4 regions of the Tardiphaga sp. 813_E8_N1_3 genome follow, and region 3 is predicted to be linked to each of the others. Evidence: riboswitches for the same ligand, from Rfam matches in the RefSeq annotation. Region 3 holds a riboswitch; each other region holds the start of a gene.
The links. A riboswitch is a leader RNA that binds a small molecule or an ion and turns the genes downstream of it on or off. The one in region 3 is predicted to bind cobalamin.
Positions count from the first base shown of each region.

Region 1: linked by a shared signal. The riboswitch ahead of AB8A33_RS21620 (ribonucleoside-diphosphate reductase subunit alpha) and the one ahead of AB8A33_RS25880 (TonB-dependent receptor) in region 3 are both predicted to bind cobalamin.
Region 2: linked by a shared signal. The riboswitch ahead of metE (5-methyltetrahydropteroyltriglutamate--homocysteine S-methyltransferase) and the one ahead of AB8A33_RS25880 (TonB-dependent receptor) in region 3 are both predicted to bind cobalamin.
Region 4: linked by a shared signal. The riboswitch ahead of AB8A33_RS06560 (DUF1636 domain-containing protein) and the one ahead of AB8A33_RS25880 (TonB-dependent receptor) in region 3 are both predicted to bind cobalamin.

Region 1 covers NZ_JBPWQE010000001.1:4,559,206-4,567,033, forward strand. The annotation lists gene AB8A33_RS21620 (ribonucleoside-diphosphate reductase subunit alpha) at 1-2,137, opposite strand, end outside; cobalamin riboswitch at 2,257-2,473, opposite strand; gene AB8A33_RS21625 (glycosyltransferase family 87 protein) at 2,523-3,770, opposite strand; gene ftsH (ATP-dependent zinc metalloprotease FtsH) at 3,936-5,852, opposite strand; gene tilS (tRNA lysidine(34) synthetase TilS) at 6,086-7,117, opposite strand; gene ybgF (tol-pal system protein YbgF) at 7,216-7,828, opposite strand, start outside.
Region 2 covers NZ_JBPWQE010000001.1:2,866,186-2,874,013, forward strand. The annotation lists gene metE (5-methyltetrahydropteroyltriglutamate--homocysteine S-methyltransferase) at 1-1,328, opposite strand, end outside; cobalamin riboswitch at 1,433-1,644, opposite strand; gene AB8A33_RS13710 (peptidoglycan DD-metalloendopeptidase family protein) at 1,815-3,221, opposite strand; gene AB8A33_RS13715 (protein-L-isoaspartate(D-aspartate) O-methyltransferase) at 3,330-3,980, opposite strand; gene AB8A33_RS13720 (response regulator) at 4,272-4,649, shown strand; gene surE (5'/3'-nucleotidase SurE) at 4,677-5,444, opposite strand; gene AB8A33_RS13730 (hypothetical protein) at 5,698-6,201, shown strand; gene serS (serine--tRNA ligase) at 6,223-7,584, opposite strand; gene tatC (twin-arginine translocase subunit TatC) at 7,711-7,828, opposite strand, start outside.
Region 3 covers NZ_JBPWQE010000001.1:5,471,955-5,479,782, forward strand. The annotation lists gene maiA (maleylacetoacetate isomerase) at 1-412, shown strand, start outside; gene typA (translational GTPase TypA) at 658-2,481, opposite strand; gene AB8A33_RS25875 (alkaline phosphatase D family protein) at 2,725-4,293, opposite strand; cobalamin riboswitch at 4,437-4,628, shown strand; gene AB8A33_RS25880 (TonB-dependent receptor) at 4,735-7,005, shown strand; gene AB8A33_RS25885 (PepSY domain-containing protein) at 7,008-7,828, shown strand, end outside.
Region 4 covers NZ_JBPWQE010000001.1:1,396,743-1,404,570, reverse strand. The annotation lists gene cobN (cobaltochelatase subunit CobN) at 1-2,481, opposite strand, end outside; gene cobW (cobalamin biosynthesis protein CobW) at 2,497-3,510, opposite strand; gene cobU (bifunctional adenosylcobinamide kinase/adenosylcobinamide-phosphate guanylyltransferase) at 3,511-4,041, opposite strand; gene AB8A33_RS06560 (DUF1636 domain-containing protein) at 4,038-4,481, opposite strand; cobalamin riboswitch at 4,591-4,781, opposite strand; gene cobT (nicotinate-nucleotide--dimethylbenzimidazole phosphoribosyltransferase) at 4,881-5,936, shown strand; gene cobS (adenosylcobinamide-GDP ribazoletransferase) at 5,937-6,701, shown strand; gene AB8A33_RS06545 (tyrosine phosphatase family protein) at 6,694-7,206, opposite strand; gene AB8A33_RS06540 (putative bifunctional diguanylate cyclase/phosphodiesterase) at 7,478-7,828, shown strand, end outside.

The DNA.
Region 1 (7,828 bases), 910 kb from region 3:
GCTCGGCGGCGAGATCGACCGAGGCCGAGATGGAATGGAAGGCAATCGCTTCCATGCTGGTGTCGGCAAAGGCCACGGCCGCGTCCGACGCCATCGCGATGCCCTGGACCTGCAGCGCATCCTGGAAGCCCATCAGGCCAAGACCCACCGGACGATGCTTGAGGTTCGAGCGGCGCGCTTCCGGGATGGTGTAGAAATTGATGTCGATGACATTGTCGAGCATGCGCATCGCGGTCGTCACGGTGCGCTTGAGCTGCGCATGGTCGAGACCATCCTTGCCGATGTGATTGAGCAGGTTCACCGAGCCGAGATTGCAGACGGCGACTTCGTCGTCCGACGTGTTCAGCGTGATCTCGGTGCAGAGATTCGACGAATGGATCACGCCAGCATGCTGCTGCGGCGAACGCAGGTTGCAGGGATCCTTGAAGGTGATCCAGGGATGGCCGGTCTCGAACACCATGGTCAGCATGCGGCGCCAGAGATCAGTCGCACGCACCTTCTTGAACACGCGGATCTCGCCGCGCGCAGCCTTCTCCTCATAGGCCGCATAACGTTCGGCAAAGGGCTTGCCATAGAGGTCGTGCAGCTCCGGCGTCTCGTCGGGCGAGAACAGTGTCCATTCGCCATCAGCTTCGACGCGCTGCATGAACAGATCCGGCACCCAGTTGGCGGTGTTCATGTCATGGGTGCGGCGGCGATCGTCGCCGGTGTTCTTGCGAAGATCCAAGAACTCTTCGATGTCGATGTGCCAGGTTTCCAGATAGGCGCACACCGCGCCCTTGCGCTTGCCGCCCTGATTGACGGCGATGGCCGTGTCATTGGCAACCTTTAGGAACGGGACCACGCCCTGGCTCTCGCCATTGGTGCCCTTGATGTGGGCGCCGAGACCGCGCACGCGCGTCCAGTCATTGCCGAGACCACCGGAATATTTCGCCAGCAGTGCATTGTCCTTTACCGACTTGAAGATGCCGTCGAGATCGTCGGCCACCGTGGTGAGGAAGCAGGACGACAGTTGCGGCCGCTGCGTGCCCGCATTGAACAGCGTTGGCGTCGAGGCCATGAAGTCGAACGACGACAGCAGATTGTAGAATTCGATGGCGCGGGCTTCGCGGTCGATTTCGCGCAGCGCGAGGCCCATGGCAACGCGCATGAAGAAGGCCTGCGGCAATTCGATGCGATTGCCCTGCACATGCAGGAAGTAACGGTCATAGAGCGTCTGCAAGCCCAGGAACTGGAACTGAAGGTCCCCATCCGGCTTCAGCGCGGCGGCGATTCGCTTGAGATCGAAACGCGCGAGTTCAGGATCGAGCAGCTCGGCCGCAATGCCGGTCTTGATATAGGCGCCGAAATATTCGGCGTAACGCGTCGTCATATCGGCCTGCGACGCGTGCGTCGGCGTGCCTCCGACAAAGGACAGGACTTCCGTGCGCAGCTTGTCGAGCAGCAGGCGGGCGCTGACGAAGGTGTAGTTCGGCTCCTGCTCCACCAGCGTGCGCGCGGCCATGATGCCGGCCAGCGCCAGCTCATCCAGCGTAATGCCGTCATAGAGATTGCGGCGGGTTTCCTCCAGCACGGGCGCAGCATCGACGCTGTCGAAGCCGGCGCAGGCTTCGTTGACGATCAGCGCCAGACGCGCCGAATCGAGCGGCGCGCGGGTGCCATTCGCGAGCGTGACATGCAGCACCGGGGCAGTGGAGACGAGCGCCGGCTTGGCGGCCAGTTCCTCGGCGCGGGTACGGGCGCGTTCCTCGCGATACAGCACATAGGCGCGGGCCACCTTGTGGTGCTCGCTGCGCATCAGCGCCAGCTCGACCTGATCCTGCACGTCCTCGATGTGGAAGGTGCGGCCTTCACCGACGCGGCGCGTCAACGCAGCCACGACTTCGCCGGTCAACTGTTCCACCGCCTCATGGACGCGGCGCGATGCGGCCGCCGTATGGCCCTCGACTGCCAGAAAGGCCTTGGTTATTGCGACGGAAATCTTGCTGCCGTCGAACGGCGACACCGTGCCGTTGCGGCGGATGATCTGCATCGAGGGTTCGCGCGCGGGCGCAGCGAGCGTTTCCGGCGACAGTTGAATCAGCGGCGCATGAGCCGCATCGCGGCCATTGGATAAGACGGAAGATGAATTAGGCATCGGCAAGACCCCGTGTGATGCATCAAGCAATGGGGGCTGGGGCCGAAAGGACGCTGCAAAATACACGGCGGAAATCCGCCGGCATTGCCTGCAAGCGACCGCTGGGACACCCCGCCCATAGACGTTCTGGTGTCGCGGCAGGTCTCCTGGCTCGCAGGTCAATGTCTGTTTTCAGCCTTCCCGATGCTTACGCATCAGTGACTTCAATCGAAACAGACTCACTGCTTACAGTTGCGGGGGCAGCGCCGGAATGTGACGCAAAAACAGCGTCTTCACCGACTTCCCTCTTAGCCACCAAATCTTGCGACATGGCGGACCGTGACGTCTACATTTGGTGTGATCCGCGGCGAGGTGTCAAGCGAGCATTCAGAGTCACGACAACAAATCAGGCCGGGCTGTTGGTACCGTGGACAACTCCTGATCCAGCGACGGTCGAGATCATGGCACCGTTGGCGCCGAGTGAATCGCGGATGCGAAGTCCGATCAAGACGACCACGAGCAACATCGCGGCCAAGCCAGTGGGCGAAACGGCAAATTGATAGGCAATGAGCGCCACCGTCGCGAGACCGAGCATCGGCAATTCGTAGCCGAGGAAGCCCTTCGACAGGCCGACGCGGACGATGAAGCCGAACGCGATCGCGAGAACCATCACGTCGTAGAGAAACAGATAGGGCGTCGCCAGCAGAGTCGCCGTCGCCAAGGCTGCCGCCTTCCACTCGTAGCGCACGCGGCTGCGCCACAGCCAGGCAAGCGATACCGCGAGGGACGCGATGAGCATCCATTGCAGCGTCCAGGCCAATCTCTCGCTGCCATCGAAGAAGCGCACCAGCGCGAACAGGCTCTGCATCTTGCCCCACGGCGCGCGGCCTTCGACCAGAAAGGCCTGCGAGAACATCGGAATCCAGTGGAAGAAAGCCTGCCAGCTCTCGGTGCCAAAAGCGAGCCACGAGGCACCGGCAAGCGCGACCGTGGTGACACCTGCGCTAATGAACGCGCGCCACTGCGCGGCGGCGATCAGCGCCAATGGGTACAAGAGGCCATATTGCGGCTTGTAGCTGAGCAGACCGAGACAGATGCCCGACAGCACCGGCCGCGTCGGCAGCAGCACCAACATGCCGCCGACCAGTGACGCAGTGAGAAAGCCATTCTGCCCGACGAGCACATTGGCGAGCACGACAGGAAAAGCGGCGGCGAGCAGCAGGCCAAAGGGGCGACCAACGATCGCGCGCATTACAAGCAGATAGGGCACGGCGCTGGCGACGACCCATGCGATGAAAGCGACCGGATAAGGCAGCTTGGCGAGTAATCCTGCGATGAACAGGAACGGCGGTGGATAATGCCAGCCGAAATTGCCGGGATAGGTCTGGCCGAGCACGGCGACCTGGATCTTCTTCTGGATGTCCCAGTCATAAGCCAAAGCCGGCAGGCCATCGAGCACCGAGCGGCCCGCGGACCAGACATTGACGAAATCGGTCGGCTGACCCAGCCCATCCGCCTCGATGATCCAGCCGCGGCCGAAATACATCGGAAAGAACAGGATATGGACGGCGGCGAGAGTCACACAGACGATCAACAACGCGGACGGAATCGGCCCACGTCCCGGCTCTGTCAGGTTCAACTTCGTCGTCGTCATGCGGTCCCCGAAGCACGATCTATGTGGCGCTACGGTGCCTGCGGAAGCTTGAGGAAAGCTTAAATGGTGTAGATGCGTAGTCCGGTGCCGTGCACCACGATCCGAGGCAGAAACAAAAAAAACGCGGCCTTTCGGCCGCGTTTTGCATGTTTACGTGTGACGACTTTACGCCTGCGGCTGCGGCTCCAGTCCACCATCCGGACGCGGACGGGGCTTGCCGGCGGGCGGCACGGCGGAGGTGCGCGGACCCGACGGCTCGAGCACCGACTCGCGGTTCGGCTTCTTGCCGTTCAGGAGATCGCCGATCTCGTCGCCCGACAGGGTTTCGAATTCCAGCAGACCCTTGGCCAGCGTTTCCAGGTCTTCGCGGCGCTCGGTGAGGATCTTGGTCGCCTCGTCATAGCCTTCCGCGACCAGACGCTTCACTTCGGAGTCGATCTTTTGCGCGGTCGATTCCGAGACGTTCTGCTGGCGACCCATCTGCATGCCGAGGAACACTTCGTCATTGTTATCGCCATAAGCGACCGTGCCGAGTTCTTCCGAGAGACCCCAGCGGGTGACCATCATACGAGCCAGCCGCGTTGCCTGCTCGATGTCCGACGATGCACCAGAAGTGACCTTGTTGCGGCCGAAGATCAGCTCTTCAGCGACGCGGCCGCCCATCATGATCGCGAGACGCGAGGTCATCTGCTCCAGCGACATCGACATCTTGTCGCGCTCAGGCAACTGCATGACCATGCCGAGCGCACGGCCGCGCGGAATGATCGTTGCCTTGTGGATCGGATCGGTGGCGACGACGTTAAGGCCGACGATGGCGTGACCGCCTTCGTGATAGGCCGTCAGCATCTTCTCTTCCTCGGACATCACCAGCGACTTGCGCTCGGCGCCCATCATCACCTTGTCCTTGGCCTCTTCGAACTCGCTCTGCGTCACCATGCGCTTGTTGCGGCGCGCGGCGGTCAGGGCAGCTTCGTTGACGAGGTTCATTAGATCAGCGCCGGAGAAACCCGGAGTGCCGCGTGCGATGGTCTTGAGGTTGATATCCGGCGCCAGCGGCACCTTGCGGACATGGACCTTGAGGATCTGCTCGCGACCGACGACGTCCGGATTCGGTACCACAACCTGACGGTCGAAACGGCCGGGACGCAGCAGCGCGGGATCCAGCACGTCCGGACGGTTGGTAGCGGCGATCAGGATCACGCCTTCATTGGCTTCGAAGCCATCCATCTCGACCAGCAACTGGTTGAGGGTCTGTTCGCGCTCGTCATTGCCGCCGCCGAGACCGGCGCCGCGATGACGACCGACCGCGTCGATTTCGTCGATGAAGATGATGCATGGCGCATTCTTCTTGGCCTGCTCGAACATGTCACGCACACGGGACGCGCCGACGCCGACGAACATTTCGACGAAGTCCGAACCCGAAATGGTGAAGAACGGCACATTGGCTTCGCCCGCGACCGCACGCGCGATCAGCGTCTTACCGGTACCGGGAGGGCCGACCAGCAGCACGCCGCGCGGGATACGTCCGCCAAGGCGCTGATACTTGCCGGGGTCGCGCAGGAATTCGACGATTTCCTGCAGATCCTGCTTGGCCTCATCGACACCGGCGACGTCCTCGAATGTGACGCGGCCGTGGGCCTCCGTCAGCATCTTGGCGCGCGACTTGCCGAAGCCCATCGCCTTGCCGGCGCCGCCCTGCATCTGGCGCGACAGGAAGATCCACACGCCGATCAGCGCGATGAACGGCAGCCATGACACGAGCAACGAGACAAACCACGGAACGTTGTCGCCCGGCGCCTTGGCAGTGATCGACACCTTGGCGTCATACAGACGCTTGATCAGGCTCGGATCGCTTGGTGCATAGGTCTGGAAGCTAGAGCCGTTGGTGAAGGTGCCGTGAATCTCCGGCCCTTGGATCACGACGTCACGGACGTGGTTTTGATCAACTTCGGTGAGGAGCTGCGAGAACGAGATGTCCTGCGAGGCCGTGCGCTGACCGGGATTCTGGAAAAGCGTGAACAGCGCCAGCAGCAGCAAAACGATAATGACCCAGAGGGCAAAATTGCGCAGGTTCGCGTTCATCGATCTTCCTTCGTCGCCGCGCGAAATCGCGGCCTTATTCCCTTGTGAGTCGCCACAAGGGTTCACCCTGGGTCGGTCGGATACAATCTAGGTGCGACCGAGGGCGCTGCCAAGGGAACTGGGATGGACTATTTAACGCATCTACGCGCATTTCCGGTTCAAATAATGGCAGTGCTGACAGGGTTTTCCCACGGTGGTTAAGGTACCGTGGGGCAACAGGTACGTCTTTGCACTCAATCGGCGCGGCGACGCCTGGGCGGCGCCGCAACGATTCTCAGGCGGTCCTGCGTCAGCGTGATCATGGCACCGGCGAGCGTCTGCTTCAGCAGAATACCTCTCCCGCCCGATCGCGTGGCCTGGACTATCGCGAATACGAGCGTTTCGACCTTGCCGAGCTCGGCCGGCCCTTCGTGCCCGACCTGATCGATCATCCGCAGCAACAACCGGACGCGAATTTCCTCCGCCAGCCCCGCAAATGCTCCCGCATCGATGGTTTCAGGCACCCTGCCCGGGCTGTGCAGTGCCAGAAAACGCTCTGCTCCATCGACCATCAGCTCCAGCGCCGCATCGGCACGCCGCAACCGCGTCGCCAGCCGGGCGAGGTTGCGCGAATCGAAGCCCTCGGACGCCAGCGCCGGCATCAGAGCCCGCAGCCGCGGACGGGCGTAGCTTGGATCGGAGTTACTCGGATCGGTCGCGAAGTCGATTTTCGCTTTGGTCAGCGTAGCAACAAGTTGCACTTTCGCGATGTGCAAAAAAGGACGCGCGAGCTGGATGCCATCACGCTCGGTCAGCCGCGCCATACCCGCGAGGCCGGCGATGCCGCTGCCGCGCGCCATCCGCATCAGCAGGGTCTCGGCCTGATCATCGCGGGTATGGGCAGTCAGTACATGGAATGCTCCGACGCTGCGCGCGGCCTTGGCGAGCAGAAGATAGCGCGCATCGCGGGCCGCGGCAGGCAGTCCGGTTTTCGGCTTGGCGCCAGTCCAGCGGAGAGTGCGGTGAGGAATATCGAGAGATGCCGCGAGCCGTTTCACGTCGCGGGCCTCGCGGGCCGCTTCAGGCCGCAAACCATGGTCGATGGTCACGGCAATAAGGTCGGGGCCGCGTTTGAGCGCATGCCGCCAACGCGCGGCGAGCCACATCAGGGCGACGGAATCAGGACCGCCGGACACGGCAAGGACCAATGCAGGCGCGGACGCCCAGTCAGCGAATAGCTGTTTCGCCATCTGGGCCGAAATCGGCGACTGGTCGTCGTCGGACATGCGCGTCAGAACCGGTTGCGACCCAGCTGATTGTCAGGGTCGATCTGCCAGGGCGTGATCTAATCCGAAAACCGGGCTCCACTTCTCGGGATCACGCCTTAGCACTTAACGCGTTTTTGCTCGCGGTCCACGCCCTGTTTCACGCCGGCCGAGGCACGGGGATATTTCCGCGTCACTTCGCCGAATGCGGCACAGGCCGCTTCCTTTTCCTTCAGCGCGGCCAGCGACTGGCCAAGCCGCAGCAACGCATCGGGCGCCTTGGCGGAGGTGTCGTATTTCGTGGTCACGCCCAGGAATGTCTCGGCGGCATCGCGATATTTCTGGCGCTGGAAGAAGCTCTCGCCGAGCCAATACTGCGAATCCGCAATCATTGGATCACCGGGGTATTTCTGGGCGAAGTTGCGCATGGTCTCTTCGGCGAGCGCGTAATCACGACGCTGCATATAGCCGATGCCGAGATCGAACTCGTCTTTCGGGGTCGCGCCCGGCGGTAAGGTCGTCAGTGCTGGCGGTGCTCCGCCCGGGGCGGCATTGCCCAGCGGGAGCGGCTCTCCAGCGGCACGGCCACCCTGTGCGCCGACTGGCGCGTTGGCCGGCATCGGCTGTTGACCACCGCCAAGTGCACGCGGCGCGCCCGGCGCGTTCGGGTTCGCATTGGGATCGAACGCATCGTTGCGGCGCCCGCCGCGCGGTGCCGGCGCAGGATCCTGG
Region 2 (7,828 bases), 2.6 Mb from region 3:
CGCCGACGCATGGTCACATCAACCGAGGCGACGCGCTTCGCGACCGCTAGGTCGTGGATTTTCGACGATGCCAGTCGCGCGGCCGCCGCGGCATCCGAGGCCGCGAGCGTTGCGGCAACATCAGCGCGACTGCCAGCCAGTGCTGCTCCAAGTGCGGCCAGCTCTTCCATCTTCTGGATCGAAAAGGCCAGCCAGCTTTTGACGTCCGGATCGAGATCAGTCTCAAGGCCCAGATCGATCGGCACATGCAATAGCGAACAGGATGGCGCGAGCTCAACGCGATGCCGCCCCAGCAGATCGACCATGGGCTCCAGCCCATCGAGCAGGCTGGACAGATCGGACCGCCAGATATTGCGGCCGTCGATCACGCCGAGTGAGAGGATCAGGTCCTTTCGTGCCTTCGCAGCGACTTCGTCAAACTGCTCCGATCCACGGACCAGATCGAGATGAAGCCCGGCGACGGGAAGCGATAGGGCCAGATCGAGGTTATCGCCAAGTTCGCCAAAGTAAGTGTTCAGCATGATCCTGAGCTGCGGGACCGCTTCGGCAAAAGCCGCATAAGTCCGCTGCAGCGCCTGCTGGGCCGACGTGTCGAGATCGAGCACCAGACATGGCTCATCCAGTTGCACCCATTCGGCGCCTCTGTCGGCCAATTCTCCGAGCACTTCGACGTAAACAGGTAGCAATCGATCGAGTAGCGTCACCGGATCGAATGACGCATCTGCACTCTTGGCAAGCTTCAGATAGGTCACAGGCCCGACCAGCACAGGCCGCGTCTGATAGCCCAGCGATCTCGCTTCCTCATATTCTTTGATTGGCTTGCGCGACGCGAGACAGAAGGTTTGATCTGGCGTCAGTTCCGGCACCATGAAGTGGTAGTTGGTATCAAACCACTTGGTCATCTCCTGCGCTGGCACACCGTGGGACGCATCATGCGTGTGAGAGCCATGCTTACAGGCCTCGTCATGCGCGGCGCCTTGTGATCCGCGCGCTATGGCAAAGTAGGTGGCGAAGGAAACATCCCCGCCGGTCCAGCCATAGACTTTGGGAATGGCGCCGACCATGACGCTGGTATCGAGCACTTGATCGTAGAAAGAGAAGTCGTTCGACGGCATGACCGTGACCCCGAGCGACTTCTGGCGCGCCCAGTTGGCGGCACGCAGCCCGACGCCGACATCGATCAGCGCATTCTCGTCGATTGCACCGGACCAATAACTTTCCAGCGCCATCTTGAGCTCACGCCGCGGACCGATCCGTGGCGTGCCCAATGTAGCAACAGGGAGTGAGGTAGTTGATTTTGAAGAGGTAGACTTTGACACAGTAGACATGGCTTAACCCCAATGATTGGGGGCAAAAGGCCAAAGTGACACGTCTGGATTCCACGACGGCAGTCGCGGAATCGCAACCGCACCACCGGGACACCCCGCCCGAGGACGTTTATGTTGTCGAGGCAGGTCTCCTGGCTCGCGGGTCAATGCTGCTGTCCGGCCTTCCCAAAACCTTTGCGGGCCTCAGTGACTTTAATGGACAGCGGCTCACCGCTTACAGTTGCGGGGGCAGCTCCGGCCTTGGCTTAACGCCTCACCGGCTTCCCTCTTAGCTTCGGGCAAACCTTCCCGAAGAACCACGACAGGTTCACATATGGGCAACATCGCGCGGCAGTCAACAGAGCTCGCGCGAGCTAACTCTGCCCACACGCAGCGGCGCGTTGAAGATTCCGGAGCTGGCGTGGGCCGCAGCCCCGAGGTCAAACGCATCAAGCCCGGCACGAGGCCGGGCTTGTGTGAATGCAAACTACACTTCGTGGATTGCGTTTACGCGCCGTTGAGGAACTGCAGCGGATCGACCGGCGACGATCCCTTGCGGATTTCGAAGTGAAGCTGCGGCGACGTGACTTCGCCGGACTGGCCGGACTTGCCGATCACCTGACCGCGCTTGATGGTCTCACCACGCTTCACCATCAGCTCACTCGCATGGGCATATGCGGTGACGTAGCCGTTGGAGTGACGAACGAGAACCAGATTGCCGTAACCCTTCAGCTCGTTGCCGGAATAGGCAACGACGCCATCTTCGGCAGCCTTGATCGGCGTGCCTTCCGGCACGGCGACGTTGATGCCGTCATTGGACTTGCCATTGGTCTTAGCGCCGTAGCCTGTGACCACGCGGCCGCGCACCGGCCAACGGAACGTCGGCAAAGCGCCGGTTGCGTCAGCGGCTTTAGTCGGCGATTCCGGCGTGGTTTCTTCAGGCGTCGTCGTTGCACTTGCGAGACGGGCCTTCTGTGCGGGTTCGGCAGAAGCAACACGGGCCACGGCAGCGGACGTGACCGCGCCAGCCGGAGCAGCCGTCACGGCTGCGACGGGCGCAGCGAGCGGCGCGGCTGCAGGAGCTGCAGAAGCCGTAGTACGTGCGCCGGGCACGTTGATTTTGCTACCAAGCTTCAGCTGGGCGTTCGGCGCCAAACCATTGGCGCGCGCGAGTTCGGCGACCGGCACGTTGTTCCGGCGCGAGATGCTCATCAGCGTATCGCCGCGATTGACGAAATGCGTGGTCGATGCGCCGGCGGCAGGTTTGCTCGGAGCAGCGGCAACGGCCGGAGTTGCGGCGGCGCCCTGGCGCGGAATGATCAGCGACTGGCCGGGCGACAACGCGCGCGGCCCCTTGTAGCCATTGGCCTGCAGGATCGCGGCCGACGAGACATTGTAGCGCTTCGCCAGACCATCGAGCGTATCGCTGGTGCCGACGATGATCGAGGTGCCGCCATCACGGGCAAGCCCGTTGGTCGCTGCAACCGAGCGCGGCGCCGTGGAGCCGGTGGTTTCGATCGGCGCACGTGCGGGCGGCGGCGTATACATACCGTTACCGCCCCCGCTAACGGGAGCAGCCGACGCAACCGGACGAGCTGCCGGATAGGATTGCGGCGCCGAGATCGGCGGCGGCAAAGCCTGGGATTGATACTGCGGCTGCGGATTATAGGCCGGGCGCTGATACTGCGGCAGTTCCTGGCGCTCGACCGGCGCGCGTGGTGCCCGCTGCGGCACCGAGCCGGTGGTTTCGCCTTGCCAGCCAAAGCCACGGGACTGCCCCGAGTCAAAACTTGGATTCTGAGACAGACGCGTCTGCATGTCGGCGCTGCAGCCCGCAAAACCGATAGACATCAGCGCCAGCACCGCGACCTGCGGAGCGCGACGCGAGTAAAGCAACTCGACAACGCTGGACATTGGTTACTCACTCATACGCAACAAACAACTGAATTGAGTAAACACCGTCTCCGTTACCAAGCCTTTAACCTTGCGACCAACACGTGACAGTCGTTCACGAACTTTTTTTCAGAGCTCGCGCGCGATGCCCGGAAGTGCTGGCACAAAACGCACGTCCACAAGCTCCTTTCGCTCCAATCCATCCCCGGTTTTGCGGATCCGGACCAGGGTCTGGACGCCATTATGAGGACCAACCGGCGCAACCAGAATGCCGTCCTCCTCAAGCCGGTCGGTCAACGCCACGGGCACCTCCTCCACGGCGGCGGTCACGATGATCCGGTCGAACGATCCCAGATTGGCAGCCGGATTGAGGCCATCGCCGAGCATGACCTCGATATTGTGGAGGCCGAGTGCCTCCAACCGGGTCCGGGCGGCATCGGCCAGCGTACGATAACGCTCGATGCTGAGCACGTCGCGGACGAGCTTTGACAGGATCGCGGCCTGGTAGCCCGATCCCGTGCCGACCTCGAGCACACGGTGACCAGCATTCAATTGCAGCTGTTCGGTCATATAGGCCACCACGAAGGGCTGGCTGATGGTCTGACCGCAGGCAATGGCCAAGGCCGTATCCCGCCAGGCATGGGCACGATCGTTCGGCTCGACGAAGCGATCGCGCGGAACATCCTCCATTGCGCGCAGCACCAGCCGATCGCTGATCCCACGGCGCCGCAGACCAAGCTGAAACATCATCTGTTCAGGCGGCTGTCCGACGGTAATCATGGAAAGGCCTCACGCAGCACAGGTTAGAAACACTCTCGATCTAGCAAAGATAGATTGATGTATTCTGCGATCGGAACCGGGATAGCCCCACGACAACTTTTATTGTTCCGCGCGCGGAACCGACAGCATAGCAGCCTGTTATGGGCGGGGCGCTGACATCCAGGTCTTGCTCTATCCGGGACCGAATACGCGACATGCGTCTTTGGGTCACGAAAATGGCAATGCGTCGAGATTGCGTTCAACCCGGGAATTTGCGATTTTGTTCAGAGGATTGGGGCAAGGAAACCGGCCATGACTGCAACGAACCCGCCGGGCGGCTCCGTCTTCCTGGTCGAAGACGAGGTCATGATACGCATGATGGTCGCCGATATGCTTGAGGAACTCGGCTACAGCGTGGCCGCCGAAGCCGGTGACATCAACGAAGCGATCAAGCTGGCTGGTACTGCCAAATTCGACATTGCGATCCTCGACGTCAACGTCAATGGCAAGGTGATTTCGCCGGTCGCCGAAGTGATCGCATCGCGCAACCGCCCGTTCATCTTCGCGACTGGTTATGGCGCGCAAGGCCTGCCGGAAGAATTTCGTGACCGCCCGACGCTGCAGAAGCCCTTCCAGATGGAAACGCTGGCACAGGTGCTGTCCACGACGCTCAAGGGCGTTGCGGTTTAGGCGAGCCCACTCGCCTACCTCGAAATCTCAGCCAAGCGCCTTGGTCAACGCTTCGGAGAACACATCGTCCGTGCGATCGAGACGCAGCGGCGTGACCGAGACATAGCGCGCAGCAAGCGCTGCGAGATCGGTACCCTCCAGCGGGGCTTCCGCGGCGACGATGCGCTCGAAACCGATCCAGAAATACGGATTGTTGCGGCCATCCCGCCGCTCATCGACGCGCAGAAAGCCCTGATTGCGCTTGCCCTGCCGGGTGACGACGACACCTTTCACCTCGTCGGCCGCGCAGGCCGGGAAGTTGACGTTGATGACGGTGTTCTTCGGCACGCTCGCCTTGATGACCTTACGCAGCACGTCAGGTCCGAATTTCAGCGCGGTCTCCCATTGCGGATTGTGACGCGTTTCCATCGAGAATTCCTGGCTCAACGCCACCGACGGAATGCCGAGAATGGTGCCCTCGAGCGCACCGGCGATGGTACCGGAATAGACCACGTCCTCGGCGACGTTGCGGCCCTTGTTGACGCCGGACAATACGAGATCTGGCTGCTTGTCTTTCAGGATATGACGCGCCCCCATGATGACGCAGTCGGTCGGCGTGCCGCGCACGGCATAATGCCGCGGGCCGACTTCGCGCAGCCGCAACGGATCGTTCAGCGACAATGAATGCGACACACCTGACTGATCGAGTTCGGGCGCCACCACCCAGACGTCATCGGACAATTCCTTGGCGATCTGCTCGATGATCTTCAGGCCGGGGGCGTGAATGCCGTCGTCATTGGTGCAGAGAATGCGCATTCGTGAGGTGCCTTTCGATCGGGAGGGCCGCTGGCCAGCACCGGTTTTTGCCAGCATGTACCGGCTTTTGCCACCCCCATTTTGGGCGCTGCTTGTGCGCAGCGCGGCGGCCAAAATGGTGATTTTTCCCGCAGGCCGGAACATTTCGGCGTCGCCGCGATTTCTTATTTAGGTAGGTGAGTGCCAGTTGCGTCTGAAGCATGCGCGCTCGACCCGGATGGCCTTGGTCGCAGCGCCCCACAGGGCGACGGAGATGGCAAGACAGCTCGAACGGGTGTTGATCATCGGATTGCCGGCGATCGCGGTTGTCGCCCTGACGGGGTGGCTGCTGCTTCCCAGATTGGCCGAGACCAAGCCCGATCTCACTCTCAATACGGCGGTAGTGGCAACAATGCCCGACGAACTGACCGAGGAGGACTCTGCCAAACCCACTCCTTCACAACTCGTCGGCGTCCCGGACGCCGCGGAGCTCAACCGTCTCAGTCTCTCCCGCCAGTCGTTTCGCCGCGGCGGCCTCGGTTCCAAGGCTCTCATGACCTTCACCGTTCGCAACGCCAATGACTATCCGGTCAAGGACCTCGAAATCGCTTGCGCCTTCCGCAGCCGCGACGGACGCTACGTGACGGAGCGTCGCCGCGTCATCGCGGAGACCGTCAGCACGAAAAGCCGCAAGGCGTTTCCGATGACGCATATGGGCTTTGTCAACATAAAAGCCGAGAAAGCCAAATGCGCGCTGGTGACCGCCAGCCGCGCCTGAGCGGCTGGCACGCGACGACGCCTAGCCGGCCTGAACGACTTTCAGCCCGCCCATATAAGGCTGCAGCACATCCGGCACGGCTATCGAGCCGTCTTCCTGCTGATAGTTTTCCATCACGGCGATCAGCGCGCGACCGACGGCTGTGCCCGAGCCGTTCAGCGTGTGCACGAAGCGCGGTTTGCCGTCCGGCCCGCGCGAGCGGGCGTCCATACGGCGCGCCTGAAAATCGCCGCAGACCGAGCAGGATGAAATCTCGCGGTAAGCACCGCCGTCGCCCTGGCCCGGCATCCAGACCTCGATGTCGTAGGTCTTCTGCGCGGCAAAGCCCATATCGCCGGTGCACAGCGTCATGACGCGGTAATGGAGGCCAAGCCGGCGCAGCACTTCCTCGGCGCAGGACAGCATGCGCTCATGCTCGTTCTTGCTTTCCTCAGGCGTGGTGATCGAGACCAGTTCGACCTTGGTGAACTGGTGCTGGCGGATCATGCCACGCGTATCGCGACCGGCAGCGCCAGCCTCGGCGCGGAAGCACGGCGTCAGCGCCGTCATGCGTAGCGGCAGCTCCCGTTCGTCGAGAATGGATTCACGGACGAGGTTCGTCAGCGGGACTTCGGCGGTGGGGATGAGCCAGAGGTTTCCTCCAACATCCACCGCATCAGTCGACGCTCCCTGCCCCTTGAAAAACTGTACTGCACTTCGAATGATCGGCTTCGTATAGACGGCAAATTGATCGTCATCGAATTTGGGCAGTTGAGCCGTGCCGAACATAGCATCGTCTCGTACGAGCAGCGGCGGATTCACTTCTGTATAGCCGTGCTCTTCGGTGTGGAGATCGAGCATGAACTGGCCGATAGCACGCTCTAACCGAGCGAGCCCCTTCTTCAGCACTACGAAGCGGGCACCCGACAATTTCGCGGCGGCCTCGAAATCCATGAAGCCCATGGCCTCGCCAAGATCGTAATGCGGCTTCGGCGCGAAGGCGTAGTTGCGCTTGGCGCCGAAGTGATGCCGTTCGACATTGCCGTGCTCATCGACGCCTTCGGGCACCTCGTCGAGCGGCAGGTTAGGAACCCCTACCAGAATGCTCTGCAATTTTGCCTCAAGCTCTCTCGGTGTCTTCTCCAACTCAGGAATAATCTGCTTGAGCTGGGTTACCTCGATCATCAAGTCCTCAGCGTGAGCATCGTCTTTTCTCTTTTTTGCTTCGCCAATTTCCTTCGAAGCCGCGTTTCGACGAGCCAATGCCTTTTCGAGGTGGCCAATCGCCACACGGCGTTTCTCATCGATCGCCAGCAGCGATGCCGACAGCGGCGACAGTCCCCGCCGCTTCAGCGCAGCGTCGAAAACTTCGGGATTGTCGCGGATCGATTTGATATCATGCATGGGAAGGTCCTGGCGCTGGAATGTTGACCTACACCACAGATGGTGGAGCCCAACGCGCCCTGACTACCCCGAAACCCGCTGATTTGGAACATCAAATGGGCTGGCATAGGCTCTTTGAAGACGTGCCTACTCCGCCGGCGTCACGTCCGTGCCGGTCCCCGCCGCAGCCTTGGCCGCAGCCGCCTTAGCGGCATTCTTCTCGACCATGCTGACCGCGATGATCGAACCTTCGTAGAGGATCAGC
Region 3 (7,828 bases):
CCCGCCGCTGCTGCCAGCCGATCCGCATGGCCGCGCCCGGGTGCGCTCGATCGCCGCGATGCTGGCCGCCGACACCCATCCGCTCATCACACCGCGTGTGCGCAAATATCTCGCCATCACCGCCGGCTTTGACGACGCCGCAGTGCGCGCCTGGCTGGTGCACTGGTTCACTACGGGCCTCGCCGCCGTGGAAAAGCGCCTCGCCAGCGAGCCCGCCACCGGCCGCTTCTGTCACGGCGACGAGGTGACCATTGCTGACATCTGCCTGCTCAGCATCACCGCGACCATGAAGGTGCTGAAGATCGAGATTGCAGGCATCCCGACCATCGATCGTATCGTCGCCACCTGCGAGGCGATGGAGGCGTTTGCGAAGGCCGATCCGTTGAAGCAACAGGGGGCGCCGAAGGGGTAGCTACAAACTCGTCGTTCCCCGCCGCTGCAATTGCAGCGACTGAGAGCGCGTGCTCAGCATAGCTGAGGGAGCGAACCTCAGCCACTCCAATTGGAGTGGCGGGGAACCTCGATGTAGTGAGAACTCCACTTCGAGATTCCGGGTTCGCCCGCGCAAGAGGCGCGGTCGCCCCGGAATGACAGTGCAAAATAAAAATGCCCGGCTTTCGCCGGGCATTTCGTAACCAGCCAAAGAAAACTCGTCGCTTACGCGATCACTTCCTTGGTCTTTTCGGCGCGCTTGCGGTCGTTGGCATCGAGATGCTTCTTGCGCAGGCGGATCGACTTCGGGGTGATCTCGACCAGCTCGTCGCTCTCGATATAGGCCAACGCCTTTTCCAGCGTCATGCGGATCGGCGGCGTCAGGCGAACCGCTTCGTCCTTCGACGTGGTGCGGATGTTGGAGAGCTGCTTGCCCTTGAGAACGTTGAGTTCGAGATCGTTCTCGCGGGTGTGCTCGCCGATGATCATGCCCTTATAGACCTTCCAGCCCGGCTCGATCATCATCGGGCCGCGATCTTCCAGCTTGAACATGGCGTAAGCAACCGCTTCGCCCTGGTCGTTGGAGATCAACACGCCATTACGGCGGCCAGCGATCTCGCCCTTATAGGGCAGGTAGTCGTGGAACAGGCGGTTCATGATCGCGGTACCCTTGGTATCGGTCATGAGTTCGCCCTGATAGCCGATCAGGCCGCGGGTCGGAGCGTAGAACACCAGACGCAGACGGTTGCCGCCCGACGGACGCATCTCGATCATCTCGGCCTTGCGTTCGCTCATCTTCTGAACGACTACGCCGGAGAATTCCTCATCGACGTCGATGACGACTTCTTCGACCGGCTCGAGCGTGTTGCCGTTCTCGTCCTTGGTGAGAACCACGCGCGGACGCGACACCGACAGTTCGAAGCCTTCGCGGCGCATGTTCTCGATCAGGATCGCGAGCTGCAATTCGCCGCGACCAGACACTTCCATCGCATCACGATCGGCGGATTCGACGACCTTGAGCGCGACATTGCCTTCGGCTTCGCGCAGCAAGCGGTCCCGGATCAGGCGGCTGGTGACCTTGTCGCCTTCGGTGCCGGCGAGCGGCGAGTTGTTGACGATGAAGGACATCGACACGGTCGGCGGATCGATCGGCTGGGCCTGGATCGGAATTTCAACCGACGGATCGCAGAAGGTGTCGGCGACAGTGCCCTTGGGCAGGCCGGCGATGGCGACGATGTCACCGGCTTCGGCGAGTTCAACTGGCTGACGCTCAAGACCACGGAACGCCAAGATCTTGGTGATACGGCCGGTTTCGACGACCTTGCCATCACGCGACAGCACCTTGACACTCTGGTTCGGCTTGACCGAACCGGCCGAGATGCGGCCGGTGATGATGCGGCCGAGATAGGGGTTGGCTTCGAGGATGGTTCCGAGCATGCGGAACGCACCTTCTTCAACCACCGGCGGCGCGACATGCTTGATGACGAGATCGAACAGCGGCTTCATGCCGACGTCATGCGACGCGTCCGGGCTGTCGGCCATCCAGCCGTTGCGGCCTGATCCGTACAGGATCGGGAAGTCGAGCTGATCGTCGGTGGCGTCGAGCGCTGCAAACAGGTCGAACACTTCGTTGACAACTTCGGTGATGCGGGCGTCCTGACGGTCGACCTTGTTGATCGCGACGATCGGTTTGAGGCCGAGCTTCAGCGCCTTGCCGACCACGAACTTGGTCTGCGGCATCGGGCCTTCAGCAGCGTCGACGAGCACGATCACGCCATCGACCATCGACAGGATGCGTTCGACTTCACCGCCGAAGTCGGCATGGCCTGGGGTGTCGACGATGTTGATCTGGACATCATCCCACAGCACCGAGGTGCACTTGGCGAGAATAGTGATGCCGCGCTCTTTTTCGATGTCGTTCGAATCCATCGCGCGTTCCTGGACGCGCTGGTTATCGCGGTAGGTGCCCGACTGCTGCAGCAGCTTGTCGACGAGGGTCGTTTTGCCGTGGTCAACGTGGGCGATGATAGCAATGTTGCGAAGGTTCATAGGTCTTCTTCTGGTTACGGTCTGGGTGCCCTTAAGCGGGTTCAACAAGACATGCTCGACAAAAGGCCAGATCAATTAGAGTTGGGCCTTGCGCTCGAGCGCGTTCGATAACTGCCTCGTCTGAAAACGCGCTGGGGCAATCCCTCCAAAAGCAAACCCGGCCAGAAGGGGCCGGGTACTCGGACGCGTTGCGGCGCAATATAGGGGGAAATCGCCGAAAAACAATGCGAATCTGCCAAATGGTTAGCCCAATTTCGGGTCCAGAACCGTGGCCCAAAGGGCCATATCGGCCCGATCTCGCAAGGTAACGGTCATTTGGCCGCTTTGGCCGTCGATTTTGACGTGGCCGAAGAACTGCATGCCGGCCGACGGGGGCAAATTCTGCTTGTCGGGCCCCGGCGCCTTCACGAAACGGACCTCGGGACCGAAGGTATTGTCGAGCGCCGCCGGCCCGAAAGTTCCCGCGTGAAACGGGCCCGAAACGAACTCCCAGAACGGCTCGAAATCCTGAAACTGGGCCTTCTCCGGACTGTAGTAATGCGCCGCCGTGTAATGCACGTCGGCCGTCAGCCAGACCGTGTTGCGGATCCCCGCCGATTTGATGAAGCGCAGGATATCGGCAATCTCCAGCTCGCGGCCCCGCACTGGGCCGTCGGCCTGCGCGATCGCTTCCGAGCCCTTCTTGTCGGCGGCATTGTCATAGACGACGAGGCCGATCGGCATGTCGGAGGCGATCACCTTCCAGGTCGCCTTCGACGCCATCAAGGCGCGCTTCAGCCAGGCCATCTGCTCCGGGCCGATGAAATACGCATCGGGACCATAGGTCTCCTGCAGGTTCGGGCCATTGGGGCCGCGATAGCTGCGCTCGTCCAGCATGAAGACATCGAGATGTGGACCGTAGTTGAGCGTGCGATAGACGCGTCCGGGTTCGGTCGGGTTGACCGAGATCGGATACATCTCGTGAAAGGCACGGGCGCCGCGCGCGGCCAGCAGCGTGATGTCGCGCTCTTTGTAAGATGACGGCAACTGCTTCGATGAGGACCAGTTGTTGGTGACCTCGTGATCGTCCCACTGGCCGAAGATCGGCACCTGCGCATTGAAGGCACGAACATTGTCGTCCAGCAGATTGTATTTGTGCGCAGCGCGGAATTCGTCGAGCGTCTCGGCGACCTTCGCCTTTTCCGGCACCGTAATGGTGTTTTTCCAGATCGTGCCGTCCGGCAATTTTGCTTCGGGCAGGATCGGGCCGTCAGCGTAAATCGTGTCGCCGGAATGGATCAGGAAATCCGGATTGTGCTTGCGCATGGTGGCGAAGGTGACCATGCCGCCGTCATCGGCATTGATGCCCCAGCCTTGGCCTGCGACATCGCCGCCCCAAACAAAGGACACATCGCGGCGATCCGCCGGCGCGGTGCGGAAGCGGCCGATCACGGGCTCGCCGACGATGTCGGTATGCGAGAGATCGCAGAATTTGACGCGGTAGAAGATGTCCTGCCCGGCCGGCAAATTATCGAGCAGCAGCTTCACCGTGAAATCGGTTTCAGGCAGCGCCCTGACGACAGGCAACATGCGCGCATTGCTGAAGGATTCGGTGGTGGCGACTTCCACTATCATCTGCGCCGGGCGATCGGCGCGCGACCAGATCATGCCGCTGCTCGTCCCGACATCGCCGGACTGCACGCCATGCGATACGGCCGGACGATCCGCCGCGCGGCTGAGGTAAGGCATCGCCAGGAAGCTTGCGCCTGCTGCAGCTGACTGCGTGAGAAAACGACGGCGGGAAATACGTAATACCGAAAACTTGTACGCCATGGCGAACTCCTGATCCTGGCTCTGGCACCAGTGGCTCTAGGCAAATCGCTTGACGCTGCGATGACAGGTGATGCGCAATATCAACACCCGTCAGCACACGTTGCGAGTGACTAGCAACTTGATTGACACATTTGGAAATTTCACCTTAACGTGAAGGCGACGGTTCCCTTCGGGGATCAAAAGGGAATGCGGTGAGGGGGATCCCCCGATTCCGCGGCTGCCCCCGCAACTGTAAGCGGCGAGCCTGCGCCAAGAGCCACTGGGTATTCACCTGGGAAGGCGGCAACAGGCATTGACCCGTGAGCCAGGAGACCTGCCGCCAGTCGTGGTCACACGCGAGCACATTGGGCGGGGTGTCCTGGTGGAAGTCACACTGCCTGTTTGAAAGCAGCGGGGCGACTTGGTTTGCGGTGACGTGCCACGTAACCGCGAGTCCTGTAGATGACCTCCGTTTCTCCCGTCGCATTGAAGCGACATACTCCCTTTCTTTATTCTGTTGCTCTCTCCTGCTTGTTGTGTCCGAGCGAAAGCTGGGCGCAAGCTGCACAGCCAAGCCAGACGCTCGATCCCGTTGTAGTCCAGCCGTCGGCGACGCCTCAGCGCGCACGCCGCACCACGAACGGCAATGCATCGCGTGCTGCGCGCTCACGCCAGCAGCGCAATGTCGCCGCCAATACCGGCGCGCCGGTTACCACACCGACAGGCCCCGTCTTCGCAGCGCCGACGCTCAACCTCACGGGCACTACATCCACCGGCAGCCGCCTCGGCCTGACGCGCCTGCAGACGCCTGCCAGCGTCGAGGTGATCTCGGCCGAGACCATCGCCGAACGCGGCCAGCAGAACGTACTCGATGCCGTGACGCAGAACGCCACCGGCATAACGGCCATCGGAGATCCCGGCAACGGCGGCGTTGCCTTCAGCACCCGTGGCTTCACCGGCGTGGATTCGGTGAAGATGTTGCTCGATGGCACGCGACTCTACGTCGCTTCGGGCACGGTCAACTTCCCGTTTGACACTTGGTCCACCGAACGCATCGAGGTGTTGCGTGGTCCGGCGTCCGTGATGTTCGGCGAGGGTGCCGTCGGCGGCGCTATCAACATAGTCTCGAAGATGCCGTCATGGATCCCGCAAAACCAGGCCGAAATCTCGCTCGACAGCAACATGACCCGCCGCATCGCGGTGGACAGCGGCGGACCGATCAACAAGGACGTTGCCTACCGCATCACGGCTACCGGTAACATGTCGGACGGCTGGGTCGATCGCGGCAACAACTCGAATGTCGCGCTGCATGCCACCGTACAGATCAAGCAGACCGAAGACCTCGTCTGGACGATCTCGACCGACTACGGCGATCGCCACCCGATGCGCTATTTCGGCACGCCGCTGATCAACGGACAGTTCGATCCCGCCCTGCGCTTCAAGAATTACAATGTCGGCGACAGCACGATCCGCTGGCAGGACAGCTGGAGCCAGGTGAAGACCGAATGGCAGGTTGCCGACGGCATCTCGATCCGCAACACGCTGTATTACATGTACAGCCAGCGGCACTGGAAAGAGCTCGAAAACTACGCATTCAATCCGGCAACGGGCCAGATCGACCGCAGCTCATATTTCGAAATCTTCCATAACCAGCAGCAGATCGGCGATCGCTTCGACGCCACGTTCAAGGGCCATGTGCTCGGCATGGCCAATGAGTTTTTGGCCGGTTTCGACGTCAATCGCATCGACTTCAAGCACACCAACAACTCGCCCTATGGCGGATCGTCATCGGTCGATCCGATCAACTTCGATCCCGGCCTGTTCAGCAGCCCGGACCCGACGATTCCCGGCTTCAGGAGCGTCGCCAATCAATACGCGTTCTTCGCCGAAAATCGACTGGCCATCACCGAACAATTGTCGCTGATCGCGGGCGTCCGCCAAGATCAGCCGACCATTGAGCGAACCGACTATCGCAAACCCGCCAACAGTTACACCCGGGACTATTCTGCGACCTCGTGGCGCGTCGGCGCGGTCTATACACCGATCCAGAATCTCGCTTTCTATGGCCAGTATTCGACGGCTGTGGATACGGTCGGCGGACTGATCTCGGCGAGCAATGCCAATGCGAAATTCGATCTCGCAACCGGCAAGCAGGCCGAGATCGGCGTCAAGCAGTCGTTCTGGGGCGGTCGCGGTGAGTGGACGCTAGCAGGCTATGAGATCGTGAAGAACAATCTGATCACTCCCATTCCCGGCGGTGGCGGAACAGTACAACAAGTCGGCCAGCAATCGTCGCGAGGTATCGAAGCCTCGATCGGCCTCGCGCTCGACCACGGCTGGCGCATCGACGCCAACACCGCTTTCCTGCGCGCGAAATATGACGACTTCCAGCAAGCGACCATCGGGGTGAATTATGCGGGCAACGTCCCCATCAACGTCCCGCAGAACGTCTCCAACATCTGGGCGACATGGGCTTTCACAGCGAACTGGTCAGCCAATGCCGGCGTGCAGATCGTCGGCAAGACCTTTGCTGACAATGCCAATACGCTGGAAATGCCGAGCTACACGCTGGTCAATGCCGGCCTGCAGTGGAAGCCGGACGTCAACACCACGGTGTCACTGCGCGTCTATAACCTGTTCGACAAGATCTACGCGACGTCGAGCTACAGCGACAATCAGTGGGTCCTCGGCATGCCACGCACCGCTCAACTCGCCGTCAACGTGAGGTTCTGAGCTTGTCACGCAAGCTGACACGCACTCTCCGGCGGTGGCTGTATATCGGCCACCGCTGGGTCGGCATCGTCACCTGTCTCTTCTTCGCGATGTGGTTCATCTCCGGCGTAGTGATGATGTATGTCGCGTTTCCCAACCTCTCCGATACGGAGCGGCTGGCGACATTGCCTGACATCACCTGGGAGAAAGTTACCCTCTCTCCCGACGACGCGATGAAGAAGGCTGGCGCCGCGCGCTATCCGCGCGATCTGCGATTGAACATGATCGCCGATGAGCCGGTCTATCGATTGACCGGCTGGGACGGCAAACGGCAAACGATCTCTGCCATCGATGGCCGCGCCATCACTGACGTCTCCAAACAACAAGCGCTTGCAGTCGCAAGCTATCATCCAGCGAGCCAATCACCGCAACTCGAAGAAATCGTCGATCGCGACCAATGGAGTGTCACCGCGCGTTACGATCCGCTGCGGCCGTTGTATCTCATCGCGCTCGGCGATGATGCCGGCACCAAACTCTACGTCTCCTCGCGCTCCGGCGAGATCGCGCTCGATACCAGCCGTACCGAACGCTTCTGGAACTGGCTCGGCTCGATCCCGCACTGGATCTATCCGACCGTGCTGCGCCAGGACGGACCGCTGTGGCGGCTGGTGGTGCTGTGGATCTCCGGCATCTGTTTGATCGTCGGCGTTACCGGAATCTGGATCGGCATTCTGCGCGTGCGCCTGAAGCAACGTTATGCGAACGGCAACATCACGCCCTATCGCGGCTGGATGGCGTGGCATCACATCACCGGACTGATCGCCGGGCTGTTCGTGCTGACCTG
Region 4 (7,828 bases), 4.1 Mb from region 3:
TGGCGCGCCAGATGGACCAGGCCGCACGAACTGACCGTCGAGGCCTTTGAGGAATGCGGCCGTCTCGGCGCCACCGCAGGCATCGATGGCGGGTCGCAGCTTCGTATCGATCCATCCAAGCACTACGGCGGTGCGCGTCCAGGCGGGATCGCACGGTAGCTTGCCTGACACGAGTTGCAGCGCCAGTCCTTCGATGCGCTCAACGGTATCACCTGTGGTGCGCCACACTGCATCGCTGACATCGGCAAGAATGCCGGGGCGCGGGCCCAGATAGTCATCGGCCATATCACGGGTGAGCGGATCGAACGTGCCAAGACCGAGATCGGCGGCCAATACGCGATGCAAAGACGCATCCTGCGGCTTGATGTCCGAGCGCGGCAGGCGCGCGATGGACACCAGGAGATCATTGCGCTGTGCGTCCTCGGGCACGCGGCCGAAAATGTGCAGTCCGTCGCGGATCTGCATCTCCTTGAGATCGCAGAGATGGGCGTCCAGCGCGCGTAGCGCCTCGCCGGTCGGTGTGTCGCGGGTGACATTAACGTCGGCATCGATCTGCTGCGCGCGGGCGAGTGACAGAATGTCCTCGGCGATCACTGCGGCGCGCTTGGGATCGAGATCGGTCGCCATGGCATATTCGTCGACTAGGTTCTCCAGCCGCGCCAGATCGTCGTGCAATTCGGCCCGCGTCATCGGTGGTGTCAGGTGATCGATGATCACGGCGGAGGCACGGCGCTTTGCCTGAATGCCCTCGCCGGGATCGTTGACGATGAACGGATAGAGATGCGGCAGCGGACCAAGTACGGCATCGGGTAAACAATCGGCCGACAGGCCTGCGCTTTTACCCGGCAGCCATTCGAGATTGCCGTGCTTGCCGAGATGCACCACCGCATGCGCATCAAAGTCGCGGCGCAGCCAGAGATAAAAGGCGAGATAGTGATGCGGCGGCACCAGATCGGGATCGTGATAGGTGCTCTTCGGATCGATATTGTAACCGCGTGCCGGCTGCACACCGACGGTGATGTTGCCGAAACGATGCAGGCCAAGGCGGAAGGCGCCATCGACGACATGCGGATCGCTCGCAGCTTTGCCCCAGCGCGACTCAATAGCGACCTGCACATTGGCCGGCAGCGTCGCAAAAGCCGCACTATAATCAGCTAGCGACCACGTCACGCCACCGCTTCGCTCCGCGCGACCGACAAGCGCATTCGTTGGACCCTGCTGCAACAGCTGCATCATGGCGGTCGTCATATCGGGCGCGTCACCCGTGATGTATCCGGCTTCGGCCATGGCGGCGATCACATCGATCAGGCTCTGCGGCGTATCGAGGCCAACGCCGTTGGCAAGACGGCCATCGCGGTTGGGATAATTCGCAAGGATCAGTGCGACGCGACGTTCGCTCGCTGACGAACGACGCAAGCGCACCCAGGCCTTTGCGAGATCGGCCGTGGCATCGACGCGATCCTGCACCGGCTGCAGTGTCGTCGGCGCGAAGCCGCCGTCGCTTGTGCCGCGTTCCTTGAAGGCGATGGCATTGGCGAAGATGCGCCCGTCGACTTCCGGCAGCACCACATGCATCGCCAGATCACGCGGTGTCAGGCCACGGGTCGACGCTTCCCAGCTGGCGCGCGAGATGCCGGCCTGGGCGACCTGCAGAATCGGACAGCCCGACGCCGACAATACACCGGCATCGTCATGCGCGGTTGCCGTCGCGAAGGCCGTCGCGTTGATGATGATATCGGGCGGATAGGCTGCCAGCGCAGCCCGCAGGAACGCGGCGGAGCGCTCGTCTTTCAGGCTGGTGACATAGAGGCAAACCGCATTGAGGCCGCGCGCGTCGAGCGACAGACGCAATGCATCGATTGCCGCCGTATCGCCTCCGGCGACCAGCGCGCGATAGAAGATCACGATGGCATTGGGGCGATTATCCGTCACAGGCTCGCTCGGCCAGAAGCCGGCTGACGGCATCGGTCGTGCCGCAGGTGGCTCCTCACCGTGACCGATCAAATGCGCGGCATAGCGCAGTGCCAGCTGCGCGTTGTCGACACCGCCCTCGCTGCAATAGCGCCACAACGCATGGGTTTCGTCGCTGCTGACCGTGCCGCGGGCGGCCAGTTCGGCATTCCAGTCCATCTCGCCGGGCAGGCAGGCGAACTTGCTACCGCGGTTCAGCGCGTCGCTGCGCAGGCTCTCCACGCCATGGGGCCAATAGCTGATGCCGCCGAGCATGCGCAGCATCACTATCTTCGCCTTGGCCAGCGTACGCTCGACATAGAGATCGACCGATGCGGGATGACCGAGCGCCAGCATGTTGGTGAGGCGCACGCTCGGGAAATCAGCGGGCAGTGCCGCATGCGCCGCATTGAACGCCGCCAGATCGCTGTCCGCCGCCGACAGCACGACGATGTCGGCAGTGTCCTGCCCGAGATCGCGGGCGACGTCGCCGTCGTCAATACTGCCGGAGGTATCGAGCTTCAGATGCATGCGGGTGAACCTGCGTTACCCGGCGAGTGCCTTTCGCACCGCGTCGCCGTCGAATCCCTTGAGGCCGATGACCACCAGATGCTCGGCCTGCGTCACGTCCGGCCGGGCGAAGGCGAGTTCAACGCGGGCGCCGACGGCCTGCACGACGATCGGAGCGGATTTATCGGCAATGCGGGCATGGCCCTTCACACGGAGGACGCCGTCGAGGCCAAGCGCGTCGCTGATCCGCGCGCGCATCGCGTCGATGCTGGTCGCAGCGGTCGGTTTAACGACGATGCTGTCGAAATCGTCATGGTCGTGTTCTTCTTCCTCGCCGTGATGACCGACGCGCACGGCCATGTCGTCCTCGGCAGCGGCATTGAGGCCGATCAATACCGATGGCGCGAGATCACCCTTGGAGCGCACGATGCTGACACCGGGGCGCAGCACAGCCTTCAGCTTGGCTTCGATCTCGGCGAGCTTTTCCGGGGCGACGAGATCGCTCTTCGAGAGCACCACGAGATCGGCGCAAGCGAGCTGGTCCTCGAATACTTCCTCGATGGGATCGTCGTGCTCGATACCCTCGTCCCTGGCGCGTTGCTCGGCAACGGCATCTTCGTCCAGCGTCACGCGCCCCTCGGACAAAGCCAGCGCATCGACGATGGTAACGACGCCATCGACAGTGGCGCGGGTCTTTACCGCGGGCCACGCGAAGGCCTTCAGCAGCGGCTGCGGTAGCGCCAAACCGGACGTCTCGATGACGATGGCGTCGAGCGGACGTTCACGAGACAGCAGCTTGTCCATGGTCGGCACGAAATCGTCAGCGACCGTGCAGCAGATGCAGCCATTGGTGAGCTCGACGATATCGCCAGGCGCGCAGGCCTTTGCCGCGCATTCCTCGACAAGACCGCCATCGAAGCCGGCATCGCCGAATTCATTGACGATCACGGCGATGCGGCGGCCATCGGCCTGGGTCAGCAGCGAGCGCAGCAGCGTGGTCTTGCCGGCGCCGAGGAATCCGGTGAGGACGGTGACGGGAACGCGGGACATTCAATTCTCCTGGGAACGCTTGAGCCAGAGCGGAAGCCCGGCTGCAATGAAAGCAACATTCGGCACGGCGGCCGCGATGATCTGGTTGAGCCGGCCCTGCGCATCGCGAAAGGCGCGGCCGAGCGGTGTCTCCGGCACGAGGCCGAGGCCAACTTCGTTGGACACGAAAACGATCGGATAACGCGACACATCGAGAAAACGCACAAGGCGCTTGGCCTCGATCTCCGGATCGCGCTCGGCAAACATTAGATTCGACAGCCACAGTGTCAGGCAATCCACCAGCACGACGCGGCCGACCGTCGCCTCGCGCGTCAGGGCATCGACCAGCGCCAGCGGCTCTTCCACCGTGATCCAGCCTTCACCGCGCTGCTTGCGATGCTGCGCGATGCGGACATGCATCTCGTCGTCACCGGCCGTTGCGGTCGCCAGATAGATCTTCGTCAAGCCGATGCTGTTGACCAGCGCCTCGGCGAAGGACGACTTGCCGGACCGCGCACCGCCCAGCACCAATGTCGTTGTCGCGGCGGTCATTTCGGAGCACGCCCGTCTTCAGGCGACCAACGCATCGGTGGCACGCGCGCGACCATACCCTTCCGCAGCACCTCGGCGCGCTCGCGCCAAGGCACCAGGCCGTAGTCGGATTTCTGATAGGACTCCACGAAGGACACCAACGCCGCGCTGCCGCTGTCGGTCTGCAGATCACCGAACAAAAATGTGTAGCCGTCAGGACTCGTCACCGCGACCGTCGCCGGTCGCTTGCAGACGCTGAGGCACTGCACCGGACGCACCATCACGGCGCCATCGCCGAGCGCGGCCTTCACCGCATCGAACATGTCCGGCCCGATGATCGTGCCAGTTTCGGCGGCCTTGCAGCTGATGCACACGCTCACGACAACGGGACCAGCCGGCACGGAGCGCGGCGGTTCGACCGAAATTTGTTCGCCAGAGATATCGGCGCTGTCGTGATCCATGACATGCTCAGTTCACGCCCTCACGGGCTTACGAGCTTTGTTGGATCGCGCCGACAGCATTGCCGTCGGTTCGCTCCCGTCCGGTGCACCCCGCCCCGACGACGCCTCCAAAGCACAGTTCGTGATGGCAGGTCTCCTGGCTTGCGAGTCAAAGCCTGTTGCCGCCTTCCCAAGAATTCTGAAGAATTCCCAGTGGCACCGGCGCGGGCTCGTCGCTTACAGTTGCGGGGGCAGCGCCGGCCTCAAACCGGCTTCCCTATTCACCTTCCACGCGGAAGGACCATCGCAAAAGACGCTATCTGCCGGGTGCGCCGGGGTCAACCGCGCCGACGGACTGTCGCCCGGACCTGTTGACCTTGCAGGTCGTCTTGCGTCAGTTAGGCCGCGAAAAGGAACCTCATGTCCGCCCATTCCCAGCCCTTGTGGCAGCCGCCCGCCATTGCGCCTGTTGACCCGCAGATCGCGGCAGGCATCCGTGCCGTCATCGACGGCAAGGCCAAGCCGCCGGGATCGCTGGGGAGAATCGAGGACCTGGCGCTGCAGCTCGGCATGATCCGGCATCCTGGCGAACCGCGCGGCGACAATGCCGTGCTGCTGGTATTTGCCGGGGATCACGGACTCGTGGCCGAAGGCGTGTCGCAATATCCGTCGGCCGTCACGGTCGCGATGGTGATGACCTATCTGGCCGGCCGCGCCACGGCCAATGCCTTCGCCACGGCCAACAACATCGACGTCCGCGTGATCGACATCGGCGTCGCTGCGGAACTGCCTGTGCATCCGAAGCTGATCGACGCCAAGGTCCGCATGGGCACAGCCAACGCCGCGCGCGAGCCAGCGATGACGGCAGAGCACGCAGCCGATGCGCTGACGCGCGGTTTCAGAATCGCGGTTGGCGAGATCAAGGCTGGCGCCGACATCATCGCGCTCGGCGAGATGGGAATTGGCAACACGGCCTCCTCGGCATTGGTGGTTCATCGACTCGCACCGGCACCACTGGATGATTGTATCGGTGTTGGCGCCGGGCAGGATGACGCTGGCATGGCGCGCAAGCGCGCGGCGATCACGAAAGCGGCAGCGCGCAGCGCCGCAACGGCGCCGCTGGATGTGCTGGCTGAATTCGGCGGACTGGAAATCGCGGGCATGGCCGGAGCGATCCTCGGCGCAGCTTCGCAACGGCGGCCGGTGATCATCGACGGCTTCATCTCCAGCGCTGCGGCATTGCTCGCCGTTCGTCTGTGCTCGGCTGCACGCGACTATTGCGTCTTCGCGCACCGTTCGGCCGAACGCGGCCACGATATCGTACTCGATGCGCTCGATGCCAAGCCGCTACTCGATCTCGGCTTGCGGCTCGGCGAAGGCACCGGCGCGCTGCTTGCGGTGCCGGTGGTCCGTGCCGCCGCGCGCATGCTGACCGATGTTGCGAGCCTCGACGACGTGCTGGCCGGAAAGATCTAGATGAGACTGGATCCGCATCTTTTGAATGCGATCCGTTTCCTGACGGTGCTGCCGGTACCGGAAACTGTCGACGCGCAGGAAGCTGACTGGCTTGCGCGTGCAATGAAGTATTTTCCGATCGTCGGTGCCGGCATTGGGACCTCCTCCGCGATTGTGTTTCTTGTTGCCAGCGAATTCTGGTCACCGCTGATCGCGGCTTTGCTGGCGGTTACAACAAGCATCGTCATCACCAGCGCGCTGCACGAGGATGGCCTGGCCGACACCGCCGACAGTTTTGGTGGCGGCTGGACTGTCGAAAAGCGTCTTGCAATCATGAAGGACAGCCGCATCGGTAGCTATGGGGCACTGGCACTCGGCCTCGGCGTAGCGCTCCGCGTCGCGGCGCTCGCCATATTGCCGGCTTGGGCAGGTGCGGCGGCGCTGATCGCCGTCCACGCCGCAGCACGCGCCATGCCGGCCCTTGTGATGAACCGCCTGCCCTATGGCGGCGATGCCAGTGCGATGAAGGTCACTTATGCCGAAGCGCCCGTGCGGTTTGAGGAATCGTTGTTTGCACTTGTTGTCGTCGTGCTTGCGGCGATCCCGCTTGCGATCGTCTCGGTTGCCTCGTTTTTTGCGGGTCTTCTGCTCGGCGCAGTGCTTGCCGCGCTGCTCGCACTCTGGTCGCGTCGTCTGATCGGTGGCTACACCGGCGACGTGCTCGGCGCCGTCGAGCAATTATTCGAGATCGGCTTTCTGCTCGGCGTGGCAGCGCTGATCAAATAGGCCAGTTCAACGGCAATCGATAAGGCTCACCTTCAAAAGCATCCGCGCCGCGGCCGATGCGTGCGATGGATTCGATCATACGTCCCTCGCGGCCAAGCTGTTCGTCAGCCAATTGCACCATCAATTTGTTCGGCGTCACATAGGGCGAACGTTTGCGTAGTTCATCTGCAATCGCCATCTCATAGCCAAGATTGCGATCGCAGGCGATGGCGTAAGCTGCAGCGCTGGAACGGCTGATACCTGCCCAGCAGTGAATGAGCATCGGGCGATCAGCGATGCTGCCGCGGCCGAATTGAAGAATGGTATCCACGACGTCGGCATCGGGCGCGATCAGGTCCGGCGTCGCTTCGACGATATCGTGAAAGGTTAGCTCCACATGCCGCTCACGCGCCAACCCGCTCCAGTCGCGCTTGCTCGATGTGGGCGACAGAAGGGTCAGCAGATCGAAGGACGGCAGCGATTTTGCCACGGCAGCAAGGCCTCCAAGCGAGCTCACATAGATCATTCGAACACCCTGCTCGCTGTTGTCATGTCCTTCCTCTCACCCACGGCGAATGGACCTTCTTCAACCTCATGCCGCTGCGATGTCGATGATGCAAGGTCGGTTTCTTAATACCATTTCCGACCTTTTCGCACTTGCACCATCGCGAATCGAGGAAAATACACCAATCAGAACAATCGGTTACTATCTCGAACTTTCAGCAGCCGAGGCAGGCCAATCTTAAAGAAGTTGCGATAGGTATCTAACTCACGAGTGCAGAGTCCAGGACGGTACGATGCTGAACTACTTCGAAATGGCGGCATCACAAATCGGAACGATCTTCCGGGTGCCGCGCGAAAACCCCGAACTGGTGGAAGCGAAACTCGCTGCCTTCACCCGTCAGGTGCCGATGATGTATGCGCTGGTGGTCGTCAACACGACGGCACTTGCGATTACCTTTTATGGTACTGCGCCACATCTGCTTACCGTCTATCTCCCTACTGCATTCGATGCAATCTGTGTGATCCGGATACTGAGCTGGCTGAGAGCGCGGAACACCACGCTGTCACTCAACCAGGCAGTCGAGAAGCTCACCGGCTCGATCATCTTTGCAGGCATTCTCGGCGTCGCGTTCACTGCCTGGAGC